DNA from 4 places in the Dyella jejuensis genome. Region 2 is predicted to be linked to each of the others. Evidence: predicted binding sites of a transcription regulator. Region 2 holds the regulator's gene; each other region holds the start of a gene.
What was found. The regulator sigma-54, encoded in region 2, starts transcription at its own class of promoters, with help from an activator protein. The targets are predictions, from matches to a motif close to TGGCACGNGCNTTGC.

Region 1 (7,458 bases), on a different contig from region 2:
GCTCGGACGCCATCTGCGAGTTGTCCATCGGCTGCGTTGGATCCTGGTCCTGCAACTGCGTGGTCAGCAGTTGCAAAAAGTCGGACTGGGTCATGGTCGAGCCGGTCGGCGTGTTGGTCACCGTGCTGCCGGTGAGGCTCAGGCCTGAGGTCGAATAACTGCTGGTACTGCCAATGACGGCGGACATGGAATGATTCCTTGGATCAGCTGCCCAGATCGATGGTCTTGATCATCAGCTGCTTGGTGGTATTCATCACTTCGACATTGTTCTGGTACGAACGGGACGCGGAAATCATGTTCACCAGTTCATCGATCGGATTGACGTTGCTGCCGTACACGTAACCGTTCGCGTCGGCCATCGGATTGCCGGGTTCGTAATGGGTTTCGACCGGTTGCTGGCTTTCGGTCACGCCCACCATGCGCACGCCGGCATTGCCTTCGCCTTCGCCCTGCGCACCGAATGCGGCATCGCTTTCCTGGGTGGGCGCGAACAGCAGCTCTTTCGCCTTGTAAGCCGAATCGGGGCTGTTGCTGACGCTGTCGGCGTTGGCCAGGTTGCTGGCGACGGTGTTGAGCCGCAGCGATTCGGCGGCCATGCCGGAGCCGGCGGTATCGAAGATCTTCATCAGCGACATCAGCTTTGTCCTCCGCCGTTGATGGCCAGGCGCAGGCTCTGGATCGCGCTATTGATGAAGCTGAGGCTGGCCTGGTAATGCACCATGTTGCTGGCGAACGAGGCTTGCTCCACCTGCGTATCGACGGTGTTGCCGTCCATGCTCGGTTGCAGCGGCACGCGGTATTTCAGCGAGTCGGTCGACTGCGTGGCCGGATCGAGCTGGCCGGCGCTGGGCGTGCTCAACGCCAGGGTCTGTGATTCGCCGCTGGCTTGTTGCAACGCCTGGTGAAAATCGATGTCGCGCGCCTGGTAGTTCGGCGTGTCGGCATTGGCGATATTGGAGGCGAGCACTTCGGAACGGCGCTGCCACAGACCCAGGGCCTGGCTGCTCAAACCGAAGACGTTGTCCAGAGTATTGCTCATGACGGATTCCCCGCAGCGATCACTGCTTGCAGGTCATCGAGCAAGTTGCATGCCACGCGCACGCGGCATGGCGCAAGCCGCATGGGACGGCCATTTTGCGGGTATCGGCCCCGGCGCGACGCGGAGCGGTGACGTTATATCGGCGCGGCGGGACGGATTTCCGACTGGTGTCCGGCCATCACGGCCATCCCCCAAGAGCGTGCGAAATTTTGGCGCACCTTAATGAAGGCACCCTTTTCGTGCATGGAAATGTGGCGCTGTCAATTTGTTGACGTCTCCCCGGTCATCAGTTCCAGCACGGTCTTGGCGAGCAGCTCCGGCTGGAACTTGGCGATGAAACGATCCGCGCCGACATCGCGCACCAGCGTCTCGTTGAAGACACCGCTGAGCGAACTGTGCAGCAACACTTTCAAGCCGCGCAGCCCTGGCGTATCGCGGATGGCGCGCGTCAACGCATAGCCATCCAGGCACGGCATCTCGATATCCGAAAGCACCAGCGCAACCTGTTCCTCGTCGCCGGCGGCCAGGCGCTGGAGCAGATCGAGCGCCTCCTGGCCGTCCTGCGCGATCAGGCATTCAATGCCCATCTGCCCCAGCAGATTGACGATGCGCTGGCGCGCCACGCTCGAATCGTCCACCACCATGACGCGGCGCGAGTTCACATGCCGCTGTTCGGCCTGCTGCTGGATGCGGTGGGAGATCTCGGCCGGCGCGCCGTCGATGCTGGCCAGCACGTGCTCCACATCGACCACCGCCATCAACTGGCCGTCGATCCGGCTCACCGCGCTGACCCGGCCACCGAAGCCGAGTGTGCTGGACGGCGCTTCGAGCGACTCGCCACGGCAATGCACGATGCGCTGGAAATCCGCCACCAGGAAACCCTGCATCGAGCGGCTGAATTCGGTAACCAGCAAGTGTGCCGTATCGACGCCTTCGAGCGGCGGATAGCCTAGCGCCGCGGCGAGGTCGATCACCGGAATGGTCTTGCCGCGATAATCGAAGCTGCCTGCCAGCAGTTCATGCATGCCTGGCAATTTTTCCAGCGGCGGCTTGCGCAATACCTCGCGCACCTTGAACACGTTCAGGCCAAACAGCTGCGTGTCGCCCAGGCGAAACAGCAACATCGCCACGCGGTTGTGACCGGCCAGCCGGGTGTGGTTCTCCACGCTGTCCAGCAGGGCTGCACCGCTCATGCTTGTTCCTCGTGCGTCATCGGCTTTCGTGAGGGCTTGGTGGGTGGTTATCGACCCGCCCGCCGCGAGCTTGAGCGGACACGCGCTCCCGCGCTGCCGATGCGGTCGTGGCATACCCCTTGCTTCCTCAACTTCCAGCGTTTCCCGCCGATGTTAGGGAACCCATGAATGGAATGGCTTTATCTATGAGTCTGATCCGCAGCCAGCACGTGGCCGCCCTGGTCCAAGCCGCCCTCGCCGGAAACGACGCGGAGCTGGCGACGTTGTGCCGCAAACACCCGGCGGCAGCGGGGTTGCTCGCGCCGCTGTTCGCCCGGCTGGCGCCGCGTGCGCCGGCGGCGGTGGCCCTGCAATCGCTGGAACAGCAGGGACTGGTGCTGGCCCATTCGCAGACACTGCACCGCGAGCAGTCCGCACTGGAACAATCGATCGGCGAAGGCCGCGACAGTGTCGGCCAGTTGACGGACCACAGCGCCGGGATGTCGACACTGCTGCAGCAAGCGCAGGGCGGTATCGACCAGGCTTCGAAGGCCGGCGAGCAAAGCGCGGCCAGCGTGAGCGAAATGAACGGCCAGCTGCGCCTGCTGCGCAGTGCGCTGTCGGCCATGAACCAGAGCCAGAGCCTGCTCACCGAACAGGTGGCGCAGATCCGCGCATTGACCACCAGCGTGCAGGACATTGCGCACCAGACCAATCTCGTCGCACTGAACGCCGCGATCGAAGCGGCGCGCGCGGGCGATGCCGGCCGCGGCTTCGCGGTCGTCGCCGACGAAGTGAAGCAGCTGGCGGAAAAAACCACGCAAGCCACCGCGGAAATCGAGAGCGTGACCAGCTCGATCGGCGAATTTTCGTTGCAGATGAACGGCAATGTGCAGCTCAGCCTGCAGCGCCTGGAGCGCGCGCAGGGCGGCGTTGGCGAAACCGAACGCTCGCTGCAACAGGGCGGCACGGCCTTGCAGGGCACGGTGGAACGGCTGCGCGCCTTGCGCGAAACGCAAGACGCGGCGCAAGTGCGCGCCACCACCATGAAGGCCACGCTGGGCGCCCTGCAACGTCGCGCGTATGAAGCGCGCCGCCATGGCGAAGCGCTCGGCCGCGCGGCCGCGCTGGCCCATCGCCTGTGCCTGAGCTGGCTGGAAGGCGAAAGCGGCAGCGACACCGCCAGCCTCAGCCTGACCGTGCGCGAATCGGTCACCGGCCTGCGCCAAAGCATGGAACTGGCCTTGCAAGAACCGACTTCGCTCGATCGTCGCTGGTTCGATACCGACGTACTCCGGCGCAGCCTGGAGCGCCTTACCTCCCGCCACGGCCATCACCCTTCCAGCGCGAGCCTGCATCAATCGGCCGCGCGCCTGCGCGAGCAGGGCGAAGCCTTCCTCGAACTGCTCGGCAACGGCCAGTTCGAACAAGCCGCGCAGTTGTCCGGCAAGCTGGAAAGCGAACGCGAGACCATTAACAGCCAGTTGGCGACGATCCTTTCCGACGGCCAGTCATGACGCCTTGCCGAGCCCATGCCGATGCGACGCATAACCTCGGCGCTGTCCGCAGCGGCAGGCCGGCACGGGATCGCAGCGCTTCACGCCAGCGCCGCGTCGCTGGCGCTCCGGTACTCGCCCGCAGGGGCCTGATGCTGCTTGCCCTGCTGGGCATCGCCGGCCCCACGCTGGCCGGCACGGCCAATACCACGACATCCACCGACCTGCGCGCGGCCGCCGAACAGGCGGTGCGTGCGCAATACGGCACGGCCGGCAGCCGGGTGGTGATCGTGCCGACGCGACTGAATCCGCGCTGGCACCTCGCCGCCTGCACGCATCCGCTGCAGACGCGCTTGCCGCTGCGCGAGGGCACGCCCTCGCGCGTGGCCGTCGCGGTCAGCTGCGCCGGTACGCCGGGCTGGACGATCGAGGTGCCCGTGCAGATGCAGGTTTTCCGCCAGGTGCTGGTGACCAGCCGGCCGCTGGCGCGCGGCGACAACATCGGCCCCGCCGACGTGCACACCGAGGAACGCGACGTGGCCCGGCTGGGCTATGGCTACATAGACAGCCTCGACCAGATCCTGGGCCATTCGCTGGCCCGGCCGCTGATCGCCGGGGTGGTGCTGGAGCCGGGCCAGCTAAACGGGCGCCAGACGGTACAAGCCGGCGAACAAGTGCAGTTGATCGCCCAGTTGGACGGTATCCAGGTGCGCACCTCCGGCATGGCGCTGGACGGCGGCGACACCGGCACGCGGCTGCGGGTACGCAATGGCAATTCCGGGCGGATCATCGACGGGGTCGTGGTCGGCGCAGGGCAGGTGCAGGCACTGCCCTGAGGCGTCACGACCGGACATACTGAGGTGCTCGGCAGGCTTAAAGTTTTCCCGGGGGATGCCGATACCCCTTTGCAGGGCTCATCGAACGAGAGAATCCCAACGCCATGAACACCACTATTTCGTCCAACGGCTTGCCGCAGATTCCCCTTGCGAACAGCAATACGGACACCAGCACCAGCACCTCGTCGGCGACCGCGTCCGGCACCACCGCGTCGGTAGCTGTCTCGAGCGACAGCGTAAAGCTGACCGATTCGGCCCGCGCGCTGCAACAGGCCAGCAGCACCGACAGCCCGGTCGATACGGCCAAGGTCGAGCAGATCAGGAAGTCGCTGTCCGAAGGCACCTACAAGGTCGACCCGAACGCCATCGCCAATAGCCTCGTCTCGATGGAAAGCCAGATCAGCGGCACGAAGTAACCCATGCCATGAGCCCGAACCTGCAGGCCGAACTCGGTGCCACCTTGCGCACCGTCCTGGATGAGATGAGCGCGACTACCGCGCAGCTGATCGCGATCCTGGACGAGGAGCGCGACGCGCTCAACTGCGCCGACGCCAAGGCGCTCAACCGCGCCGGCGAGGCCAAGCAGATGCTGATGCGCAGGCTCGAGCAACTCGACGTGGAGCGCCTGCACCTGAGCAGCCTTTCCGCCGACGCGGCGCAGCAGGTCGAACCGATGTGGCGCGCGCTGCTTACCTCGCTCGCCACCTGTCGCGACAAGAACCAGCACAACGGCGCCCTGGTGGGACAGCGCCTGACGCAAGTGCGGCGCGCGCTGTCGGTGCTCACCGGCAACGATGCGCAAGCCGGCACGTACAGCCAGAGCGGCGCGTTCCAGGGAAACACGCGCTCGGTACCGCTGGCGCAAGCCTGATTTGCAAGACTCCCCCGTCCCCGGCGGGAGAAAAAAACACGTAGTCGCTCACCCCTACCCGGTATCGATGCCATGACGACGAGTACAGCGATTCCAGCCAAGGCGGCGAGTAACGACGCCTCCCCACTCAGCGACATGCTGCTGCCGGTGGTGCGCAGCCCGATGCTGGATCGCGAGGAAGAGCTGTTCGCCTACGAGCTCGTGTTCTACCGCCAGGGCGCGGGCACCGACGCCGACACCACGCTGGCCGGAAGTATTCTCTCCGGCATTACCGATGGGGCGATTACCCGGCTGGTACGCGGCAATCGCGCGTTCATGCGCTTGCCGCGCCAGTTGCTGCTGGAACAAACCGACATTCTTGCGCACGTGCCGCGCCTGGGCGTGATCGTGCATCCGATCCATGTGCGCGATGCCGCCGTGCTGCAACGCCTGCAACAACTCGCATTGCGCAACTGCCCGCTGCTGCTCGACCTGGGCGACGCCGATCCGGACGCAAGCGACTCCTTCGGTGCGCTGGAACCCTTGCTGCGGTTGGCGCGCTATGTACGCATCGATGCCAAGGCGCTCGACGACGAGACGCTGGCCGAACGCTGCAAGCGACTGTACGAACGCGGGCTGAGCGTCATCGCCGGCAACGTCGACGACCACATCACCTACGGGCGCTGCAAGAGCCTGCCGTTCCAGGCGATCCAGGGCCGCTACCTGCTCGTGCCGCAACAGATCGAAGTGCCGGTGCTGACGCCCAACCGCCTCAGCCTGCTGCGCCTGATGGGCGCCTTGCAGGAAAGCAGCGCCGGTCCCGTGGAACTGGGTGAAATCATCCGCGACGATGCCGTACTCAGCTACAAGCTGCTCGGCTGCGTCAACTCCGCTTATTTCTCATTGCCGCGCCAGCTCAAATCCATCCAGCAGGCGGCGATCTTCTTCGGCGTTGCGCGCATGCGCAACTGGATCCATACCATGTCGCTCAGCAGCATGGATGATCGTCCGCCAGAATTGCTGCGCACCGCGCTGATCCGCGCGCATATGTGCGAAAAACTCGCGCACGGCATGCCCGCCGAACAGCAGGAGATGGCGTTCATGGCCGGCCTGCTGTCGCTGCTGGACACGCTGCTGTGCGCGCCGATGGAATTCGTGTTGAGCCATTTGCCGCTCGCCCCGGAAATCCGCGATGCATTGGTGGAGGATCGCGGACCGTTCGCGCCGCTGCTCAGCCAGATCTACGCATGGGAAGCGGGCGAACTGCAGGCAGCGCAAATGCAGCCGCAGAACATCCGCAAGATGGCCGGCGCCTATTACGCGGCGACGCAATGGGCCGACCAGGTGTATTCGTTTGCCGAGCAGCGCACGAGCTGAGGTAAATCCGGTCTGTTCCCCTCCCCTTCGGAAAGAGGGTCGGGGCGGGGGGCCAACCTTGCATCGCCGCATGACTGCGCGATGAAACATTCAAGCCGCACCACCCGGCGCGCAGGAATGTCAGGCAAGCCTTGGCCCCTCACCCCAGCCCTCTCCCCGAAGGGGAGAGGGAGCAAAGCATGTGCTCATGCAGCGTTGTTGCAGCGTGCCTCGGCTTGACCGTCACCCTCTCCCCTTCGGGGAGAGGGCCGGGGTGAGGGGCCAAGCTTGCGTCACTGTGCGGCTGTGCGATGAAACACTCAGGCCGAAACGTCCGGCGCACAAGAGTGTGTCCAGTCAAATCATGACCAGTCTCTTCAGGAAGAAAAGAGGGAAACGGTCGAATGTCCCGTTCTGCTTTGCTCCTCATCCCTGAAGGAAGTGCTGCCAGCAACGCGCGCCGGCATCCTTCCACTCAACCGACATAGCCTTCCGATTGCCGGAACACCCGCCGCAACTCCTGCTGCGCTCTTTCCACCAGCACGTCGGGCAAACGATCCACGCGGCTTGGCGCCGGCGGAGTGCCGCGGTCGATCACATGGTTCTCGGCCAACATCTGGATCATCGCCAGGTGGTCGGCGGCAAGCACTGCGTTTCCCAGTTCGGTGGTCACCGGGCGCGCGCGGATTTCCAGCCGCTCGCGCAAAGC
Region 2 (7,458 bases):
AGCGCCAGCTTTTCCGGCAGGTCCACGTTCTCGCGCTTGAGTTCCTGCCGCGCCAGCTTGAACAGCGTGCGCACGGCGATCAGTTCGTCTGGCTGGGTCACCATCGGCACCAGCACGCGCACCGGCCCATAGCAGGCAGCGCGCAGGATCGCGCGAATCTGCGTGGTAAACACTGCCGGATGGCGCAGCGAAAGGCGCACGCCGCGGACGCCCAGCGCGGGGTTTTCCTCGCCACGAATCACCAGTCCGGCGGCATCGGCCTTATCCGCACCCAGATCGAGGGTGCGGATGGTAACTGGCGCGCCACCCATGCCGAGGACTACATCGCGATAGGCGATGAATTGCTCGTCTTCCGACGGCAGGCCCTTGTGCCGCAAGAACAGGAATTCGGTGCGATACAGGCCGATGCCATCCGCGCCGCGCGTGCGCGCCAGTGCGACATCGCTGGCGGATTCAGCATTGGCCAGCAGGCGCATGTCGATGCCGTCGCGGGTGCGCGTGGGCGCATTGGCCAGGCTGGCGAGGCGACGGCCTTCCTGGGCGGCCTCGCGCTGCCAGGCGCGATAGCGGGCCAGATCCTGCGCGGTGGGATGTACCACCGCCTCGCCATGCTCGGTATCGAGCAGGATCAGGTCGTCGTCATGAATGGTCGACAGCGCATCGCGGGTGCCAACCAGCATCGGCAGGCTGAGACTGCGCGCCAGGATCGCGCTGTGCGAATAGGGGCTGCCCGAGCTGGTGATCACGCCGAGCAGGCCGTTCCCCGCCAGGTGCGCCATGTCGGCGGGAGCCAAAGTATCGGCGACCAGGATCTCGCCGACGCGCGCGGCAAGCTTGCGTTCTTCCACGCTGGTCTGGCGTTGCAGCGCCGAGATCACGCGGCCGATGACCTGGTCGATGTCCTCCATGCGGCTGCGCAGGTAGGGATCGTCCATGGCGCCGAATACGCCGGCAAGACGGTCGCGCTGCTTCTTCAGGGCGGCACCGGCGCGGTAACGGCCGATGGTGATCATTTCGTCCAGGCCGCGCAACAACTCGGCATCATCGAGCAGCAGGCTGTGCGCGTCGATGAATTCATTGACCTCGCGTGCCAGCGCGCCATGCAGCTTGCCGCGCAGCTCGTGCAGTTCCAGGCGCGCGGTATCGAGCGCGGCATGCAGCCGCTCCAGTTCCGACGGGATGTCCTCTTCGCTCAATGGGCGTGTATCGACCAGATAGCGGCTGGGCTGGACCAGCCGTGCGCGGCCAAGCGTCATGCCGCGCGAAGCCATCGTGCCGGCGAGGATTTGCCTCATGGACTGGCCCCGGTCGGCGCATACATCGCGAATCGCGATTCGTGGATGGGAAGCGCCCAGGCCCACGCACCCGGAGACGGTGAGGCCGGCATTCCCGATTCGCGACGTGCGATTCCCGAGTCGATCATCTTACGCCCCTTCGTCGAATTTACGATTGAACAAATCCAGCACCGCATCGAGTGCCGCCGATTCGTCCGGCCCGTCAGCGCGCACGATGAGCGGCGTACCGATGCCCGCGGCCAGCATCATGACGCCCATGATGCTTTGCGCATTCACTTCGCGACCTTTGCTGACCAGCCACACGGTGGATTTGAAACCTTGCACGAGCTGCACCAGTTTTGCCGATGCGCGGGCATGCAAGCCAAGTTTGTTGGAGACGACGAGTTCTTTTTCAAGCATGGTCTATGAAGATTCCTCCGCGGCCGCCGCTGGCCGCGATTTCCGCAAGTTCATCCAGCGGCTTGTCGGCGTAATTGAGTACGCGCAGCAACATGGGCAAGTTCAATCCCGAAACGCAACGCAGCCTCACGCCCACCGTACTGAGCGATAAGCCGATATTGCAGGGCGTGGCGCCGTAAAGGTCGGCCAGCACCAGCACCCCCTCGCCGTGATCCAGCTCGCGCGCATGCTTGGCGGTCAGCGTGCGCATCACATCCGGATCGGACCGTGCGGGCACTTCCACGGTGGCGACCCGCAGCGGCAGTTTCGGCAGCACGTGACGTGCGGCTTTCACCAGCGCCTGCCCGACCGACTCGTGGGTCATCAACAGCACGCCAACAGTCATGACACGGCGGCTTTGATTGGGCTTGTCAGTGACAGCATGGGACTCACTCAAGTTCACGATGGAAAGTCAGGACGCTTTCGCGGCCAGTGCGATAGTGCGCGGCAAGTTTTTCGACCAGATAGACCGAACGGTGGCGGCCACCGGTACAGCCGATGGAAATAGTGACATAGCTGCGGTCGTCCGCTTCGAAGCGCGGCAGCCAGGCGTCCAGCCAGCGCGCGGTATCGGTGAAGTACTCCCCGACCACTGGTTGCCGTTCGAGAAACTCGCGTACCGGGCCGTCCTTGCCGGACAACGGGCGCAGCGTGGGTTCCCAATGCGGGTTGGGCAGGCAGCGCGCGTCGAAAACGAAGTCCGAATCCAGCGGCAGTCCGCGTCGAAAAGCGAACGATTGAAACATCAGGGTCAGACCGGCGGTGGTCTGCGCGTAGCCGGTGGCAATCAGGCGACGAAGTTGATGCACATTCAAGTCGCTGGAATCGATTACGCGCTCGGCGATTGCCATCAACGGCCGCAGCCGGCGACGTTCCTCGGCGATCGCGTCGGCCAGCGACATGCCACGTATCGCAAGAGGATGGCGGCGGCGGGTTTCCGAATAGCGCTTGATCAGGACCGCGTCGTTGCAGTCGAGGAAGATCAGGTGTACGTGCACGGTGGCGGCAAGCGCCGATAGCACCCGGGGCATGTGCTGGAAATCTTCATCGCGATTGCGCACGTCCACGCCGACGGCGATGCGCCGGCGATGGCTGTCGCCACGTGTCGCCGCTTCGACCAGCTGCGGCAGCAGGGCGCTGGGCAGGTTGTCTACGCAGTAGAACTCCAGATCTTCCAATGCGCGCAGGGCAACGGTCTTGCCGCCGCCGGACATGCCGGTCAACACCACCAGATGGATGGCATCCGGATCGTCGTTGGAGATAAGGCCTTCGTATTGGCTCATAGGATTACCAAGGCGGAAGTCGACGCATCTGGTGGGCCTGGCGGTCCATGAAGCTCTGGGCCGGGTCGATGCCCTTGCTCTTGAGCATATGGCTGCGCACGGCGGCCTCCACCAGCACGGCCAGGTTGCGGCCGGGTGCGACGGGCAGGGTGATCATCGGTACCTGGACATCGAAAATCTCGCGATGGCCTACGTCGCCAGTGAGGCGCGTCAGTCCATCGGTGTATTCGCCATCGCGCAACGGTTTGAGGTGCACGACCAGGCGAAGGTATTTGGATGGCTTTACGGATGTATGACCGAACATCTCACGCACGTTGAGCACGCCCAGTCCACGTACTTCCAGCAGGTCCTGCAGCAGTTCCGGGCAGGCGCCGTCGATGACATCGGGCGCGATCAGGGTGAACTCCGGCGCGTCGTCCGCCACCAGCCGGTGGCCGCGACTGATCAGTTCAAGCGCCAGTTCGCTCTTGCCGGAGCCGGCTTCCCCGGTGATAAGCACGCCGATCGAGAACACTTCCAGCAGCACGCCGTGCAAGGTGACGCGCGGTGCCATGGAACGCGCGAGATGGTATTGCATCCATGTCAGCAACTCGTGGCCCCGTTTGGTGCTGATCCACAGCGGGGTGTCGGTTTCTTCCGCCACTTCGCGCAGATCCGCGGGAATCGTCTGGTCTTTGGTGACGATGAAAGCAACCGGCTGCGTGGCGGCCGCCTTGTGGATGACTTCCCAGCGCTGGCGCGAGTCGAGGCTGTCGAGGTAGCTCAGTTCCTCGGTGCCGACGATCTGGATCTTGTTCGGATAGATGACGTTGAGATAGCCCACCAGCGATGGGCGGCGCGCCGGCGTGGAGCCGTATTCCAGCACGCGCCCTTCACCGCGCACGCCTGCGATCCAGCGCAAGGCCATGCGCTCGTGGATGTCATCGAAGAGTTGTCGTGCAGTAAGCCGGTCCACGGACGTTCCTTTGCGCCGCAGGGCTGCCTGTTCGGGGGCGGCGGCAGGAACATTGTGCCAGTTTGGGCGATGCGGCGGGTTGTGGCCGGGTGCTGGAAGGATAAAAGCCCGCCCCGGGAGGGGCGGGCCGGCGGTATCAAACGTATTGGCGAACCTCGCGTACTTCACGCTGGTGCTTGTCACACAGCTTTTCACGGTAGCGACGCAGCTGGTTCACGAGTTTGTCGAACAGGATATCGATCGAGGCGTACATGTCGCTCTCGGTGGCTTCGGCGTGCAGCGCGTTGCCGGCCACGCTGATGGTTCCTTCGGCCCGCTGCTGCAGTTTGTTGATCGAAAGCACGATGTTCAGGCTGACGATGCGGTCGTCGAGGCGGGTCAATCGATCGAGCTTGGCCGTGACGTGGTCGCGCAGGGCCTGGGTGACATCGATCCTTTGACCACTGAGTTGGAATTGCATGGTGCGCCTCCTTCTAGAGCTGGCCGCCAGCGGCGGCGTTGGTCGACGCGCCGATCGCCGTGAACACGATCATTGCGTCGTGAAGCTAAACCGTGAAGCCAAACCTTACTCTCAGAGATGGGATCGTTCCATTAAGTCGCAAGTTCCCGACTTAAGGATGCTCTGATCAATGCTACGTAGGCGGCATGATGTCCAGAAGGCTCGCAGAGTGTGTTGTGCGGCGCCGGGAAGACTGGCCGTCTTGCCAAGCCGCGCGGCGCACTCTGCGAGCCTTCTGGTCATCACCCCATCGCTTTAAATTCAACATGTTGGGGCCAGCTCTGTCTGTCCGCATCCCTTCCTCGCTCCTTAAAGCCGAGTGCATCCATGCACTCTCCCCGCGTGCGGTCCGTCGTCTCGACAGCCAGCCAGTCTGCCTTCCTCGCTCCTCAAAGCCGGGTACATCCATGTACCCTCCCCGCGTGCGCCGACGAACCTATGGTCTGCGAACAGACAGAGCTGGTGACGCCTGCGTAGCATTGATCAGAGCATCCTTAACGGTACCGGCGTGATTCAGCTGTTGCGCTGTCGTTCACTGGAACTGGGGATGCGCAGGATTTCCCGGTACTTGGCGACGGTGCGTCGCGCCACCTGAATGCCCTTGCCGTGCAACGCTTCGGCGAGCGCCTGGTCGGACAGGGGCTTGCGCGGGTCTTCCTGGTCGACCAGCTTGCGTAGCATGGCCTGGATCGCGGTGGCCGATGCACTGCCGCCATCCTCGGTGGAAACGCCGCTGGAAAAGAAATACTTCAGTTCGTATGTTCCGCGCGGCGTATGGATGTACTTGCGAGTGGTGACACGTGAAATGGTTGACTCATGCATGCCCACCTCCTCGGCTACCTCGCGCAGCACCAGCGGCTGCATCGCTTCCGGACCATAGTCGAGGAAGGCGCTTTGCCGACGCACGATGGCTTCCGCCACCTTGAGCAAGGTCTCGGCCCGTGATTCCAGGCTCTTGATGAGCCAGCGCGCTTCCTGCAATTGCCCGCGCATCCAACTGGCGTCGTCGCTGCGCGCCTGGGCGATCAGGTTGCAGTAATGCTGGTTGAGGCTCAGCTTGGGCTGACTGTCGGGATTGAGGGCAACCCGCCAGCGCGTGCCTTCCTTGCGCGCATAGGCGTCGGGGGCGACGTACTCGACCGGCGTGGTATCCATGGCCGCGCCCGGACGCGGGTCCAGGCTGCGAATCAGGATGGCCGCGCCGGCGGTTTCGTCCTCGCTGGCATGCAACCGCCGCGCGAGCTTGGCCATGTCGTTGCGGGCAAGCAGTTCCAGTTCGCTCTCGACGATGCGCAAGGCCAGGTCGCGGTATGGCGTGGCGGGATCGAACTGTTCCAGCTGCGCGCGCAGGCAATCGGGAAGATCGATGCTGGCCACGCCAGCAGGATCGAAGTGTTGCAGCCGGCGCCGCACGCTCTCCACTTCCTCGGCAGTGGCTTTCAAGTGTGGCGGCAGCGCGGCGAGCACGGCATCCATGCCTTCGGCCAGATAGCCATCCGTATTCAGCGCGTCGATCAGCACCGTGGCGATGGCCTTGGCGCGCGGTTCCATCGGCGTGAGGTTGAGCTGCCACAGCAGGTGCTCCTGCAACGATTCGGCCGCCGCGTTCTGCGGTTCCATGCCTTCATCGTCGTGGTTGTTCGAGCCGCTGCCGCTGCCGTTGCCGGAAGAAAAATCGATCGGTTCGTCGGAACGGATGTCAGGTTCGGTCCATTCCGGTACTTCATCGTTATCGTTGCTGGATGAGGTATCGCTGCCTGGCGCCGAAGCCTTGATGTCGAACTCGCTTTCGCCTTCGGCCTCGTCCTGCTCGGCATCGGCATCTTCGGCAAATTCAAGCAACGGATTGCTTTCGGCAAGTTGGCGCAACTCGGCGGCCAGCTCCAACTGCGACAACTGCAGCAGCCGGATGGCTTGCTGCAATTGCGGCGTGAGAGCCAGCTGTTGATTAAGGCGGAACTGAAGTCCGGGTTTCATGCCTGCCAAAGGGGTGACGTTGGCATCATCCTAACCCTTCAACGGAAGACCGGCCATAGCTGCCGGAGCCGGAATGGCCGCCTGTGCATGGCGATGTGAAACGGCGCAATGTTGCGGCTTGTGCGAGCGATTTAGTTGGAGTATTACAAGCGGAATTCGCGGCCCAGATAGACCTCGCGTACCTTTTCGTCGGCCAGGATATGCGCCGGGGTACCGCGCGAGAGCACCTCGCCCTCGTTCATGATGTAGGCGCGGTCGCAGATGCCCAGCGTCTCGCGCACGTTATGGTCGGTGATCAGCACGCCGATGCCGCGTTCCTTGAGATGGCGCACGATGCGCTGGATTTCGCCGACCGAGATCGGGTCGACGCCGGCGAACGGTTCGTCCAGCAACATGTAGCGCGGCTGCGCGGCCAACGCGCGGGCGATCTCCACGCGGCGGCGCTCGCCGCCGGACAGGCTGATGCCTTTTTGCCCGGCGATGTGCGAGATCTTCAGTTCGTCCAGCAGGCTCTCCAGCTCGGCGTCGCGCTTGCGCTGGTCGAGGCCTTCGCGCAGCTCCAGCACGGCCATGATGTTATCGGCCACGCTGAGGCGCCGGAATACCGAGGCCTCCTGTGGCAGGTAGCCGATGCCCAGCTTGGCGCGGGCATGCATGGGCAGGCCCGTGATGTCCTGTTTGTCGAGCTTGATCGCCCCGCCATCGGCCTCGATCAGGCCGACGATCATGTAGAAGCAGGTGGTTTTGCCGGCGCCGTTGGGGCCGAGCAGGCCCACCACTTCGCCCTGGCGGATCGAGAACGCGAAATCGCGCACGACCTGGCGCGCGCGGAAACTTTTTTGCAGGCCTTCAGCGGAAAGCATGTAGCGGTTATCCCTTGGTCGGCGCGCTGCTGGCAGGCGCCGGTGCGGTGGAGGCCGGAGCCGGCTTGGCCGTGCTCGAGGCAGGAGCGCCGGGTTTGGCGGGTGTACTGCCCGCGGGCGCCGGGTGTTTGGGCGTAACCGGTTTCTG
Region 3 (7,458 bases), on a different contig from region 2:
TGCGACCGCCTTCACGGCTTTCGCCAGCGAACCAGGTGCGTGCCGGCGGCAATTCCTGGCCCGGGCCGATGCCGCGCTTCTTCTTGTGGCCAGCGTTTTTCTGTGGCCGTTCCGGGCGGGCGACGTTGCCGTTCACTTCGCGATTCGGATTGGGTCGGCGGCGTTGCTGCTTGCCGCGTGCGGGCTCTTCGCGGATACGATCGAATGCGCGCAGTTCGCGGGCTTCGTCGTGATAACCGCTGCTCCATGCTGCCCCGGCGCCTTTTTCCGGCCGATATTCGGTGACGTTGCGCGGCGCGCGGCGCTGGTGCAGTACCGGACTGAGGGTGAGCACCGGTTGCGGGGCGCCGAGCCCGGCCGCTTTGCGCAGTTCCTTGACGGACTCCTCGCCCAGCGTTTCGCAATCTCCACGGCGCAGCATGCGCGGCAGTTCGATGCCGCCATAGCGGATGCGCTTGAGGCGGCTGACCAAGAACCCCTGGGAGTCCCACAGCCGGCGCACTTCGCGGTTGCGACCTTCGCGGATCACCACGCGGAACCAGCTATGGCTGCCACCCCGGCTGATGATGGCGATCTCGTCGAAGCGGGCAGGGCCGTCTTCCAGTTCCACGCCTGCCTTGAGCTTTTCGATCACTTCATCGGGTACTTCGCCATGCACGCGGCAAAGGTATTCGCGCTCCAGCCCGCTACGCGGATGCATCAGTGCGTTGGCAAGTTCGCCGTCGGTGGTGAGCAGCAACAGCCCGGTGGTGTTGATGTCCAGGCGGCCTACCGCGACCCAGCGCGCGCCTTTCAGGCGTGGCAGCTGCTCGAACACGGTGGGGCGGCCTTCGGGGTCTTCGCGCGTGGTCACCACGCCTTCGGGCTTGTGATAGACCAGCACCTCGGCGTCGTCACGGTTATCGGTGGCGACGACGAATTGTTTGCTATCGATCGTTATGCGATCACCGGCGCGGACGCTGGCGCCAATGCTGGCAGCGGTGCCGTTGACTTCAACTTCGCCGCCCTGGATGCGCTGCTCCAGCATGCGGCGCGAGCCGAGGCCGGCGTTGGCGAGCACCTTATGCAGGCGCTCTTCGATCGGGGGAACGTTTTCAGGCGACGTGGCGCGCTTGAGACTCAATACGGATTTTTGCGGCGCATTCATGCGCGGTACTCCTCGGTGTCTTGCTCGGCGGAGCCTTCATCGGCATCCGCATGGTCCGCTGCCTCGTCGGCAGTGGAAGGATGGGTTTGGGTGACGACATCCGCATCGGCGCAGTCATCTTGATCGTGATGATGCGCGGCAGAATCGTCGGCCTGGAGCGGTTGCTGCTGGCGGTCGTGGTCGGCTGCGTCGTCATCGGCAGGCTGTTCGTTGCCGGATTCTTCGTGATCGCGCGTCGTGGTGGCGTCAGCCTGCGCATCGTCCGTGTGCGGTTCGCTTTCTTGCTCCACGCCTGCGTGTATCTCGCCGGTAGCGGTATCGCCTTCGCTTTCGACGTCTTCGGCATCCGGATCGATCGGCAGATCACGGATGACGCGCGGCGGGAATGGCTCATCGTCCAGGCGCAGTTGCGGGTCTTCCATATCGCGGATATCGGAGAGCGGCGGCAGCTCGTCCAGCGATTTGAGATTGAAGTAATCGAGGAAGCCCCGCGTAGTGCCGAACAAGGCCGGCTTGCCCGGGACGTCACGATGGCCGACTACCCGGATCCATTCACGTTCTTCCAGCGTCTTGATGATGTTGGACGACACCACCACGCCACGGATCTGTTCGATTTCCGGACGTGTGATCGGCTGCCGGTAGGCGATCAGCGCCAGGGTCTCCAGCAACGCGCGCGAGTAGCGGCTGGGTTTCTCGCTCCACATGCGCGATACCCAGGGATGTACCTCCTGGCGAACCTGATAGCGAAAGCCCGAACCCACTTCCTTCAGTTCCACGCCTCGTCCGCCACAATCCTCGGCCAGCGCTTCCAGTGCCATGGCGACCTGCGCCCGGTCGACTTCGTCTTCCTCGGCAAACAGCTCGCCCAGTTGCGTCACGCTCAGCGGTTGGCTGGCGGCCAGCAGCGCGGCCTCGATAATCGATTTGAGTTGCTCGATCTGCATAGCCTTAGGATCAGGTGTCCATGACAGGTTGCGCGCCTTGCGGCTGCGGATGACCGGTTATTCGCCGCCGGACGCGGCGTGTTGCTCTTCTTCGAATGCATCGTCGTCGGCCGCCAGTTCTGCTTCTTCCTCCGCCGAACTGGCATTGGCCTTCACATAGATTGGTGCCAGCGGTTCTTCCTGCACGATGTTGATCAGGAACTCCTTGGCCAGCTCCAGCATAGCCAGGAAGGTAACGACGACGCCAAGGCGGCCTTCGGTGGCATCGAACAGGCTTTCGAAACGGTGGAACTGATCGCCGTCAAGGCGGCTCAGCAATTCACCCATGCGCTGGCGCACACTCAGCGCTTCGCGCTTGATCGCATGGTGCCCGAATAGTTCGGCCCGATGCAGCACATCCTTGAGCGCCAGCAGCATTTCCTTCAGATCCAGCGGAGGCGGCAACTTGATCACGTTGCGTTCGCCCACGTCGGCCTGCACGGTGACCGTATCGCGTTCCAGCCGGGGCAGGGCGTCGATATCCTCGGCAGCCTTCTTGAAGCGTTCGTATTCCTGCAGGCGCCGGACCAGTTCAGCCCGTGGATCCTCTTCCAGCCCCTCTTCCGTGGGAGGACGTGGCAGCAACAGCCGCGACTTGATCTCGCCGAGGATGGCTGCCATGAGCAGGTACTCCGCGGCCAGCTCCAGGCGCATCACATCGCGCATCATGTCGATGTATTCCATGTATTGCCGGGTAATTTCGGCAATCGGAATATCGAGAATGTCGAGATTCTGTCGACGGATCAGATACAGCAGCAGATCCAGCGGCCCCTCGAATGCCTCAAGGATGACTTCCAGCGCATCCGGCGGGATGTACAAATCCTGCGGCATTTGCAGGATCGGTTCGCCGCGCACGATGGCCAGCGGCATTTCCTGCTGCTGGGGCACCCCGGCGAACGCATCTTGCGCTGCTTGTATAGGCTGAGACTCGGTTGGCTCAGTGCTCATCAATGCATATCGTTGGACCGCTCGGCATCAGCTGGCGGTTCATTCTGTTGACGATCAGAACCTTTCTCCCATTACGTGACCGGAGAATGGTTCATGCCCGGAAGGCCTCACGATTAATCAGGCATTCCCATGAAGCCAATCTGCTCGATGCCCAGCCGGGCGTGCGGTTTTCCCGCGATTGCTGGACCTGATGAAGCCACGCGGCGTGGTTCGGTCAGGTAGGCGGTCGCTGGATGCCGGGTCGGGTAGTGCTGGAAACGATCAGGCAGAAACCATGCGTGACGCCGCTGGCGTCGCCCGCGATTCGTAAGGTCGGCTGAGTACATCGGGTGAAAGCCATTCCAACCGGGGCTCCCGGTGGCCATCCGTGCATGGCTCCACACGCGGGTTACAGATTAGCTGCAGTCCTGCGGCATGTCCAGCGAGTGCTTCAACTGCCGTAGAGGGTGGCAGGACGCGGCGATGCGCGCCATTGCGTGCCGGGGCAGCATGTGACCCGCTGCGTCTGCCGTCGACGCGGGTATCGCTGAAAACAGGCGTGATCGACGAATGAAACGTTGCGGTGGCCGTGGCATGCGGCTTGCTTCATCATACGCGGATATCGGGGCCAATACCGGCGGCTAGTACCGAGGAAGGCGATGGGGCGCGGGTTTCGCTGCGTAGGCCAATCCGGGTGTGAGGCCGTGGTGCGCGGGCAGGGAGTTAAGAAGCATGACGACAATGGGTGACAACGCCACGGACGGTTCCGACAAGGAGCATCTGCGTCCTGCGCGCATGCGCATCAAGACCACGGTCTTGATGAGCCATGGCAACGAATCCTACCCCACCGACCTGATCGACATCTCCGCCACCGGCGTGCTGCTGCGCCGTCCGCGTGAATGGGGCGGCCAGGCCGGCGAAAGCTGGATATTGGACATGATCTTTGGCCAGGACCTGCACATCCACCTCGAAGCCAAAGTGGCGCGTGTCTCGGAACGGCACATCGGCTTCGCCTATACGCACATCCCAGAAGACAAGCAGGTGCCGCTGTGGAACCTGCTGGGTGGCTATGCCGACATCCTGGAAATGTGGCACGACGGCGGGCCGTAAGAAGCGCGGAGCAAGGCCGCCCTGTTTCATCTTTCTCTTCAGCCGGCAACCGCTTGCTTCTTCTCGTCCCGCAGTTCACGGCGCAGGATCTTGCCCACATTGCTCTTGGGTAGTGCATCGCGGAATTCGATGACCTTCGGCCGTTTGTAGCCGGTGAGGTTTTCCCGGCAGAACTCTTTGAGTTGTTCCACCGTAAGGTTCGGATCCTTGCGAACCACGAACAGCTTGACCACCTCGCCGGAATGTTCGTCGGGCACGCCGACCGCCGCCACTTCGGCGACGCCCGGATGTTTCATCACCGTGTCCTCGATCTCGTTGGGATACACGTTGAAGCCGGACACCAGGATCATGTCCTTCTTGCGGTCGACGATATAGACAAAGCCTGCATCGTCCATGCGGCCGATATCGCCGGTACGCAGCCAGCCATCGCTGCTGAGCACCTTGTCGGTTTCGCCCGGCTGATTCCAATAGCCCTTCATGACCTGCGGACCCTGGATACAGATTTCCCCGACTTCGCCGATGCCGAGCTGCCTGCCGTCCTCGTCCTGGATGCTGATGGCCGTGGAAGGAATGGGCAGGCCGATCGAACCGCTGAAATGCGCGCCGTCCACCAGCGGATTGATGGTTGCGACCGGCGAGCTTTCGGTCATGCCATAACCTTCGATCAGCGCACAGCCGGTGACTTTCTCCCACTTCTCCGCTACCGCGCGCTGCACGGCCATGCCGCCACCGAAGCTCATGCGCAAGCTGGAAAAATCGACCTGGTCGAAACCCGGCGTGTTCAACAGGCCATTGAACAAGGTGTTGACGCCAGTGATCGCGGTAAAACGGATTTTGCCAAGCTCCTTCACGAAACCCGCCATATCGCGTGGATTGGTGATCAGGATGCTACGGCCGCCAAAGCGCAGGAAGATGAAGCAATTACAAGTTAGCGCGAAGATATGATACAGCGGCAAGGCCGTAATGATGGTTTCCTCGCCCGGCTTGATCTTTGCACCGAACCAGGCGCCGGCCTGCAACATATTTGCGATCATGTTGGCATGCGTGAGCATGGCACCTTTGGCCACCCCGGTGGTGCCGCCGGTGTATTGCAGGAACGCGATATCGCCATGTGTAACTGTTGGCTTCGGCAGCGCGTAGTTCGTGCCTGCGGCAAGTGCGCTCTTGAAACGTACCGCGTGCGGCAATTGATAGGGCGGCACCATCTTCTTGACATGCTTGAGCGCGAAATTGATCAACGCGCCCTTGGCGCCCAGCAGGTCGCCGATGCCGGTGGTGATGATGTGTTTGACACTTGTCTCGGCGACCACCTGCTGCAGGGTCGACGCGAAATTGTCGAGCACCACGATGGCCTGCGCATCGGCATCGACCAATTGATGCTTGAGTTCGCGCGCGGTGTACATCGGGTTGGTATTGACCACCACCAAGCCGGCGCGCAGGGCCCCGAACAGGGCGATGGGATACTGCAACACATTGGGCAGCATGATCGCGATGCGATCGCCCTTGGAAAGCTTGAGCTCCCCGGTGAGATAGGCGGCGAATTTGCCGCTCAGCGTATCGATGTCGCCATAACTCAGGCTCTGGCCAAAATTGGAAAAAGCGATGCGCTGGCGATAGCGTTCAAATGCCTCTTCCAGCACGGCGACCACCGACGTGTACTGGTTGATGTCGATCTCTGCGGGTACGCCATCCGGATAATGACTCAGCCACGGATGCAGATTGCTCATGTTCGATCCCAAGCTCCAGTAGTGAATGCCGATGGTGGCGATGACATGTATCGGGCATCATGCGGGCGAGGCATTGGAGCATACGCCAGCGTATAGCGGCAAGCCGCGTTGCAGCGAGGTCCAGGTATGCCAAAGAAGGTGCGACGAGCTGGATTTTTTTGCCTGCTGGTGCTGTTGCTTGGCGCCACCGGATGCCGCCGCGCGCCGGACGAAGCGCAGATCCGGCAGGCTATCGAGATGGCCGTGCAAGCCACCGCAAAGGGCGATGCATCGGCAGTGGTGGACCCGCTCACCTCGGATTTTGACGGCAACCATGGCGTAATGAGTCGCGAAGACCTCGGCAATTTGTTGCGGGTGGCCAAATTGCGCGGCGAAACCTTGCATGCGGCAGTTGGAACGATAGACGTCCTGCCGCGCGGCGAACGGTATGTGGCGGACTTCACCGTCACCTTGGCCCGTGGCGGCACATGGCTGCCTGCGCAATGGGACGTGTACAAGGTAGAAACAGCCTGGCGCCGGGAGGGGCGCGATTGGCGATGTTATGAGGCGACCTGGGTGCGGCAGTTCTGAGGTCTGTTCGCACTGTTGGCGTAGCCCGCGTTGGCGCCGCGGCTGTCAGGCGGCGGTGTTTGGCGCAGGCCTGGCGGTTGCCAGGGCGCCGCGCACTGCGGAAGTAAGCGCCGCACGGCGGCGGCGCTTACTTGCGGCGGTATCGAGAGAGCGTCAGGCCGCTTTCTTCCTGGCCAACTGGCGCAGCACGTATTGCAGGATGCCGCCGTGGCGGAAGAACTCGCGTTCCTTGGGCGTCAGCAGCAGCACTTTTACCGTGAAAGTCTTCTCGCCCTTGTCGCTCTTGGCAATCACCTTGGCTTCCTTCGATTCGCCGTCCTTGAGGCCGACGATTTCGAAGGTTTCCTTGCCGGTGAGGCCTAGCGACTGCGCGTTCTCGCCATCCTTGAACTGCAATGGCAGCACGCCCATGCCGACCAGATTGGAGCGATGGATGCGCTCGAAGCTTTCGGCAATCACCGCCTTCACTCCGAGCAGCAAAGTGCCCTTGGCCGCCCAGTCGCGCGAGGAGCCGGTGCCGTATTCCTTGCCGGCGAGCACGATCAGCGGCGTCTTGTCCGCCTTGTACTTCATGGCCGCATCGTAAATGGCCATCTGTTCGCCGCCCGGCACGTACAGCGTATAGCCGCCTTCCACGCCATCCAGCATCAGGTTCTTGATACGGATGTTGGCGAAAGTGCCACGCACCATCACGTCGTCATTGCCGCGGCGTGAGCCGTAGGAATTGAAATCCTTCGGTTCCACGCCCTTGGAAACCAGGAAACGCCCGGCGGGACTGTCCTTCTTGATCGAACCGGCTGGCGAGATATGGTCGGTGGTGATCGAGTCGCCGAAGACGCCCAGGGCGCGGGCGCCATGGATATCCTCGATCTTGCCCGTCTCCATGGTCATGCCGTCGAAGTAGGGCGGATTCTTGATGTAGGTGGAATCGCTCCACGCATAGACCGAACCGTCCGGCGAAGCGATGTGGTTCCAGCGGCTGTCCCCCTTGAAC
Region 4 (7,458 bases), on a different contig from region 2:
GTTACCAGCGGCGCGTTGCCGCCTGGGATGAGCTTGAACAGTAGCGGGGTACTGAGCGGCACGCCGACCGCGGCTGGAACGTTCACTATCTCCGTGCAGGCGACCGATAGCAGCACAGGTACTGGCGCACCCTTCTCCAAGACCGGCGCATACGCGGTGACGGTCGGTTCGCCCACGGTGAGCATCACGCCAAGCAGCTTGTCCGGCGCGCAAGTTGCCGCGGCCTATAGCCAGCAATTGACGGCAAGCGGCGGCAACGGCAGTTACAGCTTCAGCATCAGCGCCGGTGCCTTGCCGGCCGGCCTGACACTGAGCAGTTCCGGCCTGCTGTCCGGCACGCCGACGGCCGCGGGCAGTTTCAGCTTCACCGTCATGGCCAAGGACAGCCTGAATTTCTCGGGCTCGCAGTCCTACACGCTGGCCACCAGGCAGCCCCGGCCGGTGACCGTCAACGACACCGCCAGCACACCGGCGAACCAGGCGGTGACGATCAATGTGACCTCGGTGGATACCGGTCCGATTACCAGCGTGGCGATCGGTACGGCGCCGGCCCATGGCGCGGCATCGGTCAGCGGAATGGGCATCGTCTACACGCCGGCGCACGATTTCTTCGGCACCGATACGCTGACCTATACCGCTACCGGTCCCGGTGGTACGTCCGCGCCGGCTACGGTGACGGTCACGGTGACGCCACTGGCAGTGCCGACGATTGCCGCGCAGAACATCACCATGCTTGCCGGCAATACGGTGAGCATCAATCCGACTACCGGTGCGACAGGCGGTCCGTTCACGGCAGTCACCATCGTCAAGGCGCCGGGCTCCGGCACGGCAACGGTGGCGGCCAATGCGATCAACTACACCGCCGAAGCCACGGCCTCGGGGCAGGTGAGTTTCACCTACACGTTGTCCAATGCGTTCGGCGTATCCTCGCCAGCCACGGTGACGATCACGATCGATCCGAAGCCGATCGCGGTCTCGCAAAACCTCTCGTCCGTTGCCGGCCGGCCAGTGCAGGCCGTACTGACCAAGGGCGCGAGCGGCGGACCGTTTACGGCGGCCACGCTGGTATCGCTCTCGCCTGCCTCGGCAGGCAGCGCGCGCATTGTGCAGGCATCGGGTGGCTACCAGCTCGACTTCACGTCGTCGCCGACGTTCAGCGGCGCCGCCGTGGTCACCTTCACGCTGACCAACGCCTATGCGACCTCGACGCCGGGCACCATCACCATCGCGGTGACTGCGCGGCCGGATCCGTCGAAAGATCCGGAAGTGCTGGGGGTGCTCACCGCGCAGGCCGATGCGGCCCGTGAATTCGCCCAGGGCCAGATCGACAACTTCCAGCAACGCCTGGAAAGCCTGCATGGCGGCGCAGGCGGCGACGGCGGATTCCAGAATGGCCTCACTTTCATGTCCGGCGACAACATCAATCCCGATGGCCTTGCCACGCAATGGCCGTACAACGGCACGCAGAACACGGCGGCCAACCTGGATCGACGCTACATGGTGGCGCCGCAAACACCGGCCAATCCGGCATCCGCGTCGTCGTCCGTGCTACCCAACGGCTATACCGTGTGGACCGGCGGCGCGGTGAATTTCGGATCGCGCGATACCACGGCCACCGCCAACGGCTTCGACTTCACGACCTCGGGCGTCAGCGCGGGTATCGATCATCGCCTGTCCTCGTCCTTCGCGATGGGCGTCGGCGTGGGCTATGGCCACGACGATTCGGATATCGGCCACAACGGCAGCAGCAGCATTGCCGATAGCTATAACATCGCCTGGTACGGCAGCTTCAGTCCGAGCCCCTCGACCTTCGTCGACAGTTTGCTGGGCTACGAATGGCTGTCATTCGACGCGCGCCGCTATGTCACCGCCGATGGCAATACGGTCAGCGGCAGCCGTGACGGGCACCAGGTATTCGCCTCGATCTCCGCCGGCTACGAGTACCGCACCGATACCTTGCTGCTCTCGCCATACGGACGACTCGACGCTGCTTCCGCGCGGCTGGACGGCTATACCGAGCAAGGCGATGCGATCTACGCATTGAGCTACCAGAGCCAGCTGGTGAAAACCACCACGACCAGCCTGGGTATCCGCGCCAATTACCTGATCAAGGAAGACTACGGCACGGTCATGCCGCAACTGCGCGTGGAATACGAGCACGATTTCCAGGGTTCCAGCCAGGCCACCATGAGCTACGCCGACCTGTTGGCCGGACCGCTCTACCGTGCGCAAGTGGATCCGCTGACGCAGAACCACTTCCTGGTCGGCGTGGGCGTGAACTGGGAATTCCCCAACAACCTGATGCTGCGGCTGGAATACGTCAACCAGATCGACGCGGGTGACCAGAACGACCAATCGGTGTTGATCAACATCCAGAAGAAGTTCTAGGGATGCTGTCAGAAAAATCAAATGCGCGCGCGATGCCAGCCACCCCAGGCACTGCATGAAAGCGACGGCGGATACGTTGTTCCGCCGCAATGCCTGTCACGTCATCGGCGGCTGTCGGCGATGCGTCGCGCCGCTGGCTTGGGTGTTCCATCCTGGTTGAAAAGACCGAAACGATTCTCGCGATTGTCCGGATCGCTTCCATCGTCGATCAGGTCATACCACCAAACGCCACGCACGTACCTGCTTGCACGCGCCAGGGCCATGAACCTTGCCAGATAATCAATGGCCGACAGCGCATCGTTGCGAGCAAACGCTTCGAACCAATGCATATCGGAATTGGTAGCGCCGCCGGCGACCACGACGGCATCCGGATCCACCTCATGGATGGCAGCGGCAGCGACGCGCACCCGTTTGGCATAGTCCTCCACGCTGCCGACCGTGCGTGGCCTGGTGGTGGACCCGAAGCCAACTAAAAGACAGCGCGCCGCGAACAGGAAGTCGGCGTTGACCAAAAGAAGACCGCGATGGAGAACGCAAGCAATGAGTCGACTGTGGCTCGATGCGAATAGTCAGCTTGCGTGCGGCGATATGTTGCGTGGCGCTACTTTCTGATGCTTGCACAGAGCAGCTGCGCAAATGACAACGGGCGCCGCAGCGCCCGTTGTGTGATGACACGTCTTGCAACCGATCAGATCGCGTAATACATCTGGAACTCCAGCGGATGCGTGCTGGCGCGATAGCGCGTGACTTCCTGCATCTTCAGTTCGATGTACGCATCGATGAAGTCGTCGTTGAACACACCGCCGGCCTTGAGGAACTCGCGGTCCTTGTCCAGCGCATCCAGCGCGGCGTCGAGGCTCGAACATACCTGCGGAATGTTCTTCTCTTCTTCCGGCGGCAGGTCGTAAAGATCCTTGTCGGCCGGTGCGCCCGGATCGATCTTGTTGAGGATGCCATCCAGGCCGGCCATCATCAACGCGGTGAAGGTGAGGTAGCCCGACTGCATCGGATCGGGGAAGCGCACTTCGATGCGGCGCCCCTTCGGATTGGAGACGAACGGGATGCGGCAGCTCGCCGAGCGGTTGCGCGCCGAATAAGCCAGCATCACCGGCGCTTCGAAACCCGGCACCAGCCGCTTGTAGCTGTTGGTGGTCGAGTTGGCAAAGGCGTTGATGGCGCGCGCATGCTTGAAGATGCCGCCGATGTACCACAGCGCCGTCTGCGACAGGCCGCCGTACAGGTCGCCGGAGAACAGGTTCTTGCCGTCCTTGCTGAGCGACTGGTGCACGTGCATGCCGCTGCCGTTGTCGCCGACGATCGGCTTGGGCATGAAGGTGACGGTCTTGCCGTTCTGGTGCGCCACGTTGCGGATGACATACTTCATCGTCATCAGCTCATCGGCCTTCTGCACCAGCGTGTTGAACTTCACGCCGATCTCGCACTGGCCCGCATTCGCCACTTCGTGGTGATGCACTTCCACGACCTGGCCCAGCGACTCCAGCACTTTGCACATGTCCGCGCGCAGGTCGCCGAGCGAATCGACCGGGCTCACCGGAAAATAGCCACCCTTCACGCCTGGGCGATGACCGCTGTTGCCTTCGTCGTACTTGAAGCGCGAGCTCCAGGCGGCTTCCTGCGATTCGATTTCGTAGAACACGCGGCCCATGTCGTTCTGCCAGCGCACGGAATCGAAGATGAAGAATTCCGGCTCCGGACCGAAGAAGGCGGTATCGGCGATGCCGGTGGACTTGAGGTAGGCCTCGGCGCGCTTGGCGATCGAGCGCGGGTCGCGGCCATAGGCCTGCATGGTGCTCGGCTCCAGCACGTCGCAATGCAGTACCAGTTGGGTGTGGCCGCTGAACGGATCGAGGTAGGCGGTCTCCGGATCGGGCAGCAGCACCATGTCCGACTCGTTGATGCCCTTCCAGCCAGAAATCGACGAACCGTCGAACATCTTGCCGTCCTCGAAGGTCGACTCGTCGATGGCGTGGGCGGGGAACGTCACGTGGTGGTGCTTGCCGAGCATGTCGGCGAAACGCAGGTCGACGAACTCGACCTCATGCTCCTGGATCAGGTCGAGAACTTTCTTGGCGGACATGTGGAACCTCAGATCGTGGAAGGGGATCGCGCGTGCACTGTAGCAAGGGGCGTACCAGGCTTGGAATGTCTTTTTTTTCAGGCAATTAAGTAAAGAGGCGCGGGCGGACACAACACGAACTGCCCGCTTGTGGGGAATGGGTTGCACCAATATTGTGCTTGACGTGCGTCCCATCCCGTTGGCGCAGCTCGGTCGAGGCGGACCAGGTCAGAGCGCCAGCCGCTTTCCGGTAGCACCCGCCAGCCCATCGGTCGAGGCCGATTTGGACGGCAGCGGCGGCACAACCTGCCAGGCAGCCTCTAAGCTATGCGGCTTCTTTTGCCTCATCCGGCGCCGTTCCTGCGCGCCATCGCTGCATCCCATGGAGTTTCGCCTGCCATGCGCGACCTGATCCACGTCATCCTGCTCGGCATCATCGAAGGCGTCACCGAGTTCCTGCCCGTCTCCAGCACCGGCCACCTGCTGATCGCGGAAGACTTCGGGCTGGGCGCACGTTCGGATCTCTTCAATATCGGCATCCAGGCCGGCGCGATCCTGGCGATCACGTTGATCTACCGCAAGCACATCTGGCAATTGCTCACGCAATGGCGGAACCCGGCCAATCGCGCTTACCTGTGCAAACTGGCCGTGGCGTTCCTGATCACCTGCGTGCTTGGCCTGATGGTCACCCACTACGGTTTCAAATTACCGGAGACGGTGACACCGATTGCCTGGGCATTGATGATCGGCGGCTGCTGGATGCTGGGCGCGGAGGCGATCGCCGCCCGCCAGGCCGATCGCAAGGACGTCACCTGGCGGGTGGCGATCCTGGTGGGCATCGCGCAGTTGGTGGCGGGCGTGTTTCCGGGTACCTCGCGTTCGGGCGCCACTATTTTCACGGCGATGCTGGCCGGGACCAGCAACCGGCCGGCCGCTACCGAGTTTTCATTCCTGGTCGGCATTCCGACCATGTATGCCGCCACCGGCTATGAGTGGCTCAAAGTGCTCAAGCGCGGCGACACGGCGCATGAGGATTGGACGGCTCTGGCGATCGGCTTCCTGGTGTCGTTGATCGTGGCGTTCGTCGTGGTGAAATGGCTGCTCGGCTACATTCGCACGCATCGTTTCACGTGGTTCGCGCTGTATCGCATCGCATTCGGCGCCGCGCTGCTGTGGTTGATTCCGGCGGGTGCTTGAAAGTCGCGCGGCGCGTGCGATGCCTTACTGAGCCAGCGACATCGATTTTTCCTGAGCCGGCGGGCGAAGGGCGTCGACCACGGGCGCCAGCGGGCAGACCGATTCGAATGGGCGCTCGAACAGCTCACGCGCCCATTCGATGAAAGCCTGCACGCGCGCCGACAGGTGTTTTTTCTGGGGATATACGATCCACACGCTCTTACCGGTGGAGAGCGTATCGGTCATGATCGGCTCCAGTTTGCCCAGGTCCAGCATGCAGGCTGCCAGCACATGCGGCGCCTGGATGATGCCCAGGCCCGCCACCGCCGCCTGGATCACCGACTCGCCATCGTTGATCAGCATATGCGCCTGGATATCCACCTCCAGCCGGCCGTTCGGTGTGTCGAACTGCCATTGGCGCGGGCGGCCATTCGGGTAGACGTAGTTGATGCAGCGATGGTTTTTCAGGTCATCGATGCTGGCCGGATGGCCATGCCGCCGCAAATAGTCCGGCGAGGCCAGCAGTACGTTGCGGAAATAACCGATCTTGCGCGCGATCAGGCTGGAATCTTCCAGTTCGCCCATGCGGATGGCGCAATCCACCCCTTCCTCGTTCAAGTCATAGGGGTAATCGCACATCATCAATTCCAGCCGGATGTCCGGATAGCGGCGCTCGAAATCCGATAGCTGGGGGATGATCGCGGCCCGCCCTACCGATACCGACATACCGACCCGCAACTTGCCGGTCGGCTTGCGATGCGCGTAACCCAGGGCTTCGGTCGCCTCGGTGAGATCGGTAAGGATTTCCTTGCATCGTGCATAGAACGAGGCGCCATCGTCGGTCAACCGCAGTGCCCGAGTCGAGCGGAACAGCAAGCGTGCGCCAAGCTGTTCTTCCAGCCGCGAGACCGCACGGCTGACCCCGGAAGGCGTCATGCCCAGCTGGGCGGCGGCGGACGCAAAACTTTTCGCCTCTACCACGCGGACAAAGGCGGAGATAGCGGAAAAATCTTCCATAACAAGGTCCAGAGCAAGTACTGCGGGCGATTATGCATCCATTCGTGATTTGAAGTCATGAGTGGCTTGCGCAAGAAACGGATTTTCTAAACTGTACGGTATACCCATCATTCGTTTCCCCAAGCGTGCTGCATTGCGGCACGACCGTATCCCAGGGAGCGAACCGATGTTGAAGAAAACTATTCTGGCCGGGCTCGTCGTGGCAGTCATCGCCGGCAGCTGGGCCCTGTTGGGACACCACGGCGCCCAGGCCCAGGTCGCCACGCCCGACGGCGGCCCGCCCCAAGTCACCGTCGCCCAGGCGATGTCGCGGCCGGTCAGCGATAGCGCTGATTTCACCGGCCAGCTGCAGGCCGTCGATACCGCCGACGTGCGCCCGCGCGTGGGCGGTTATGTAGACGCGGTGCTATTCAAGGAAGGCGCCGAGGTGCACCAGGGCGATGTACTGTTCCGCATCGACCCGCGCCCATTCCAGGCCGAGGTGGACCGGCTCAGCGCCAATCGCGCCCAGGCCCAGGCGCAATGGGGGCTGGCCCAGGCCAATGCGGCACGCGCCCGGCGGCTGCTCGCCCAGCATGCCATCTCGCAGGAAGACGCCGACAGCATGAGTACCGGCGAACAAAGCGCCATCGCCAGCGTGGCGGCGGCCACGGCGGCATTGGCCACAGCCAGGCTCAATCTCGACTGGACCCAGGTGCGCGCGCCGATCGATGGCCGTGTGAGCAATGCCCGCATCATGCCCGGCAACCTGGTGACCAGTTCAGACGTACTCACCAGCGTGGTCTCGGTCAACCCGGTCT

Region 1: a site for sigma-54 is predicted at 1,080-1,094, ahead of flgB (flagellar basal body rod protein FlgB). Genes of this name have one in related genera too.
Region 3: a site for sigma-54 is predicted at 3,648-3,662, ahead of ISP15_RS00740 (PilZ domain-containing protein). Genes of this name have one in related genera too.
Region 4: a site for sigma-54 is predicted at 4,529-4,543, ahead of glnA (type I glutamate--ammonia ligase). Genes of this name have one in related genera too.

What each region holds. Positions count from the first base shown of each region.
Region 1 is NZ_JADIKJ010000004.1:11,865-19,322, reverse strand. Features, by position in the region: gene ISP15_RS05030 (flagellar hook assembly protein FlgD) at 1-187, opposite strand, end outside; gene flgC (flagellar basal body rod protein FlgC) at 204-635, opposite strand; gene flgB (flagellar basal body rod protein FlgB) at 635-1,039, opposite strand; gene ISP15_RS05015 (chemotaxis protein) at 1,300-2,232, opposite strand; gene ISP15_RS05010 (methyl-accepting chemotaxis protein) at 2,418-3,728, shown strand; gene flgA (flagellar basal body P-ring formation chaperone FlgA) at 3,860-4,543, shown strand; gene flgM (flagellar biosynthesis anti-sigma factor FlgM) at 4,648-4,959, shown strand; gene ISP15_RS04995 (flagella synthesis protein FlgN) at 4,968-5,414, shown strand; gene ISP15_RS04990 (EAL and HDOD domain-containing protein) at 5,487-6,770, shown strand; gene ISP15_RS04985 (HDOD domain-containing protein) at 7,225-7,458, opposite strand, start outside.
Region 2 is NZ_JADIKJ010000015.1:82,553-90,010, reverse strand. Features, by position in the region: gene ptsP (phosphoenolpyruvate--protein phosphotransferase) at 1-1,295, opposite strand, end outside; gene ISP15_RS13620 (HPr family phosphocarrier protein) at 1,425-1,694, opposite strand; gene ISP15_RS13615 (PTS sugar transporter subunit IIA) at 1,687-2,079, opposite strand; gene rapZ (RNase adapter RapZ) at 2,123-3,016, opposite strand; gene hprK (HPr(Ser) kinase/phosphatase) at 3,021-3,971, opposite strand; gene hpf (ribosome hibernation-promoting factor, HPF/YfiA family) at 4,108-4,431, opposite strand; gene ISP15_RS13595 (RNA polymerase factor sigma-54) at 4,984-6,447, opposite strand; gene lptB (LPS export ABC transporter ATP-binding protein) at 6,591-7,310, opposite strand; gene lptA (lipopolysaccharide transport periplasmic protein LptA) at 7,318-7,458, opposite strand, start outside.
Region 3 is NZ_JADIKJ010000001.1:189,613-197,070, reverse strand. Features, by position in the region: gene ISP15_RS00755 (pseudouridine synthase) at 1-1,147, opposite strand, end outside; gene scpB (SMC-Scp complex subunit ScpB) at 1,144-2,091, opposite strand; gene ISP15_RS00745 (segregation and condensation protein A) at 2,149-3,078, opposite strand; gene ISP15_RS00740 (PilZ domain-containing protein) at 3,790-4,167, shown strand; gene ISP15_RS00735 (long-chain-fatty-acid--CoA ligase) at 4,206-5,894, opposite strand; gene ISP15_RS00730 (hypothetical protein) at 6,021-6,464, shown strand; gene acnA (aconitate hydratase AcnA) at 6,618-7,458, opposite strand, start outside.
Region 4 is NZ_JADIKJ010000003.1:118,951-126,408, reverse strand. Features, by position in the region: gene ISP15_RS04520 (putative Ig domain-containing protein) at 1-2,388, shown strand, start outside; gene ISP15_RS04515 (hypothetical protein) at 2,490-2,900, opposite strand; gene glnA (type I glutamate--ammonia ligase) at 3,077-4,486, opposite strand; gene ISP15_RS04505 (undecaprenyl-diphosphate phosphatase) at 4,865-5,662, shown strand; gene ISP15_RS04500 (LysR family transcriptional regulator) at 5,687-6,658, opposite strand; gene ISP15_RS04495 (efflux RND transporter periplasmic adaptor subunit) at 6,825-7,458, shown strand, end outside.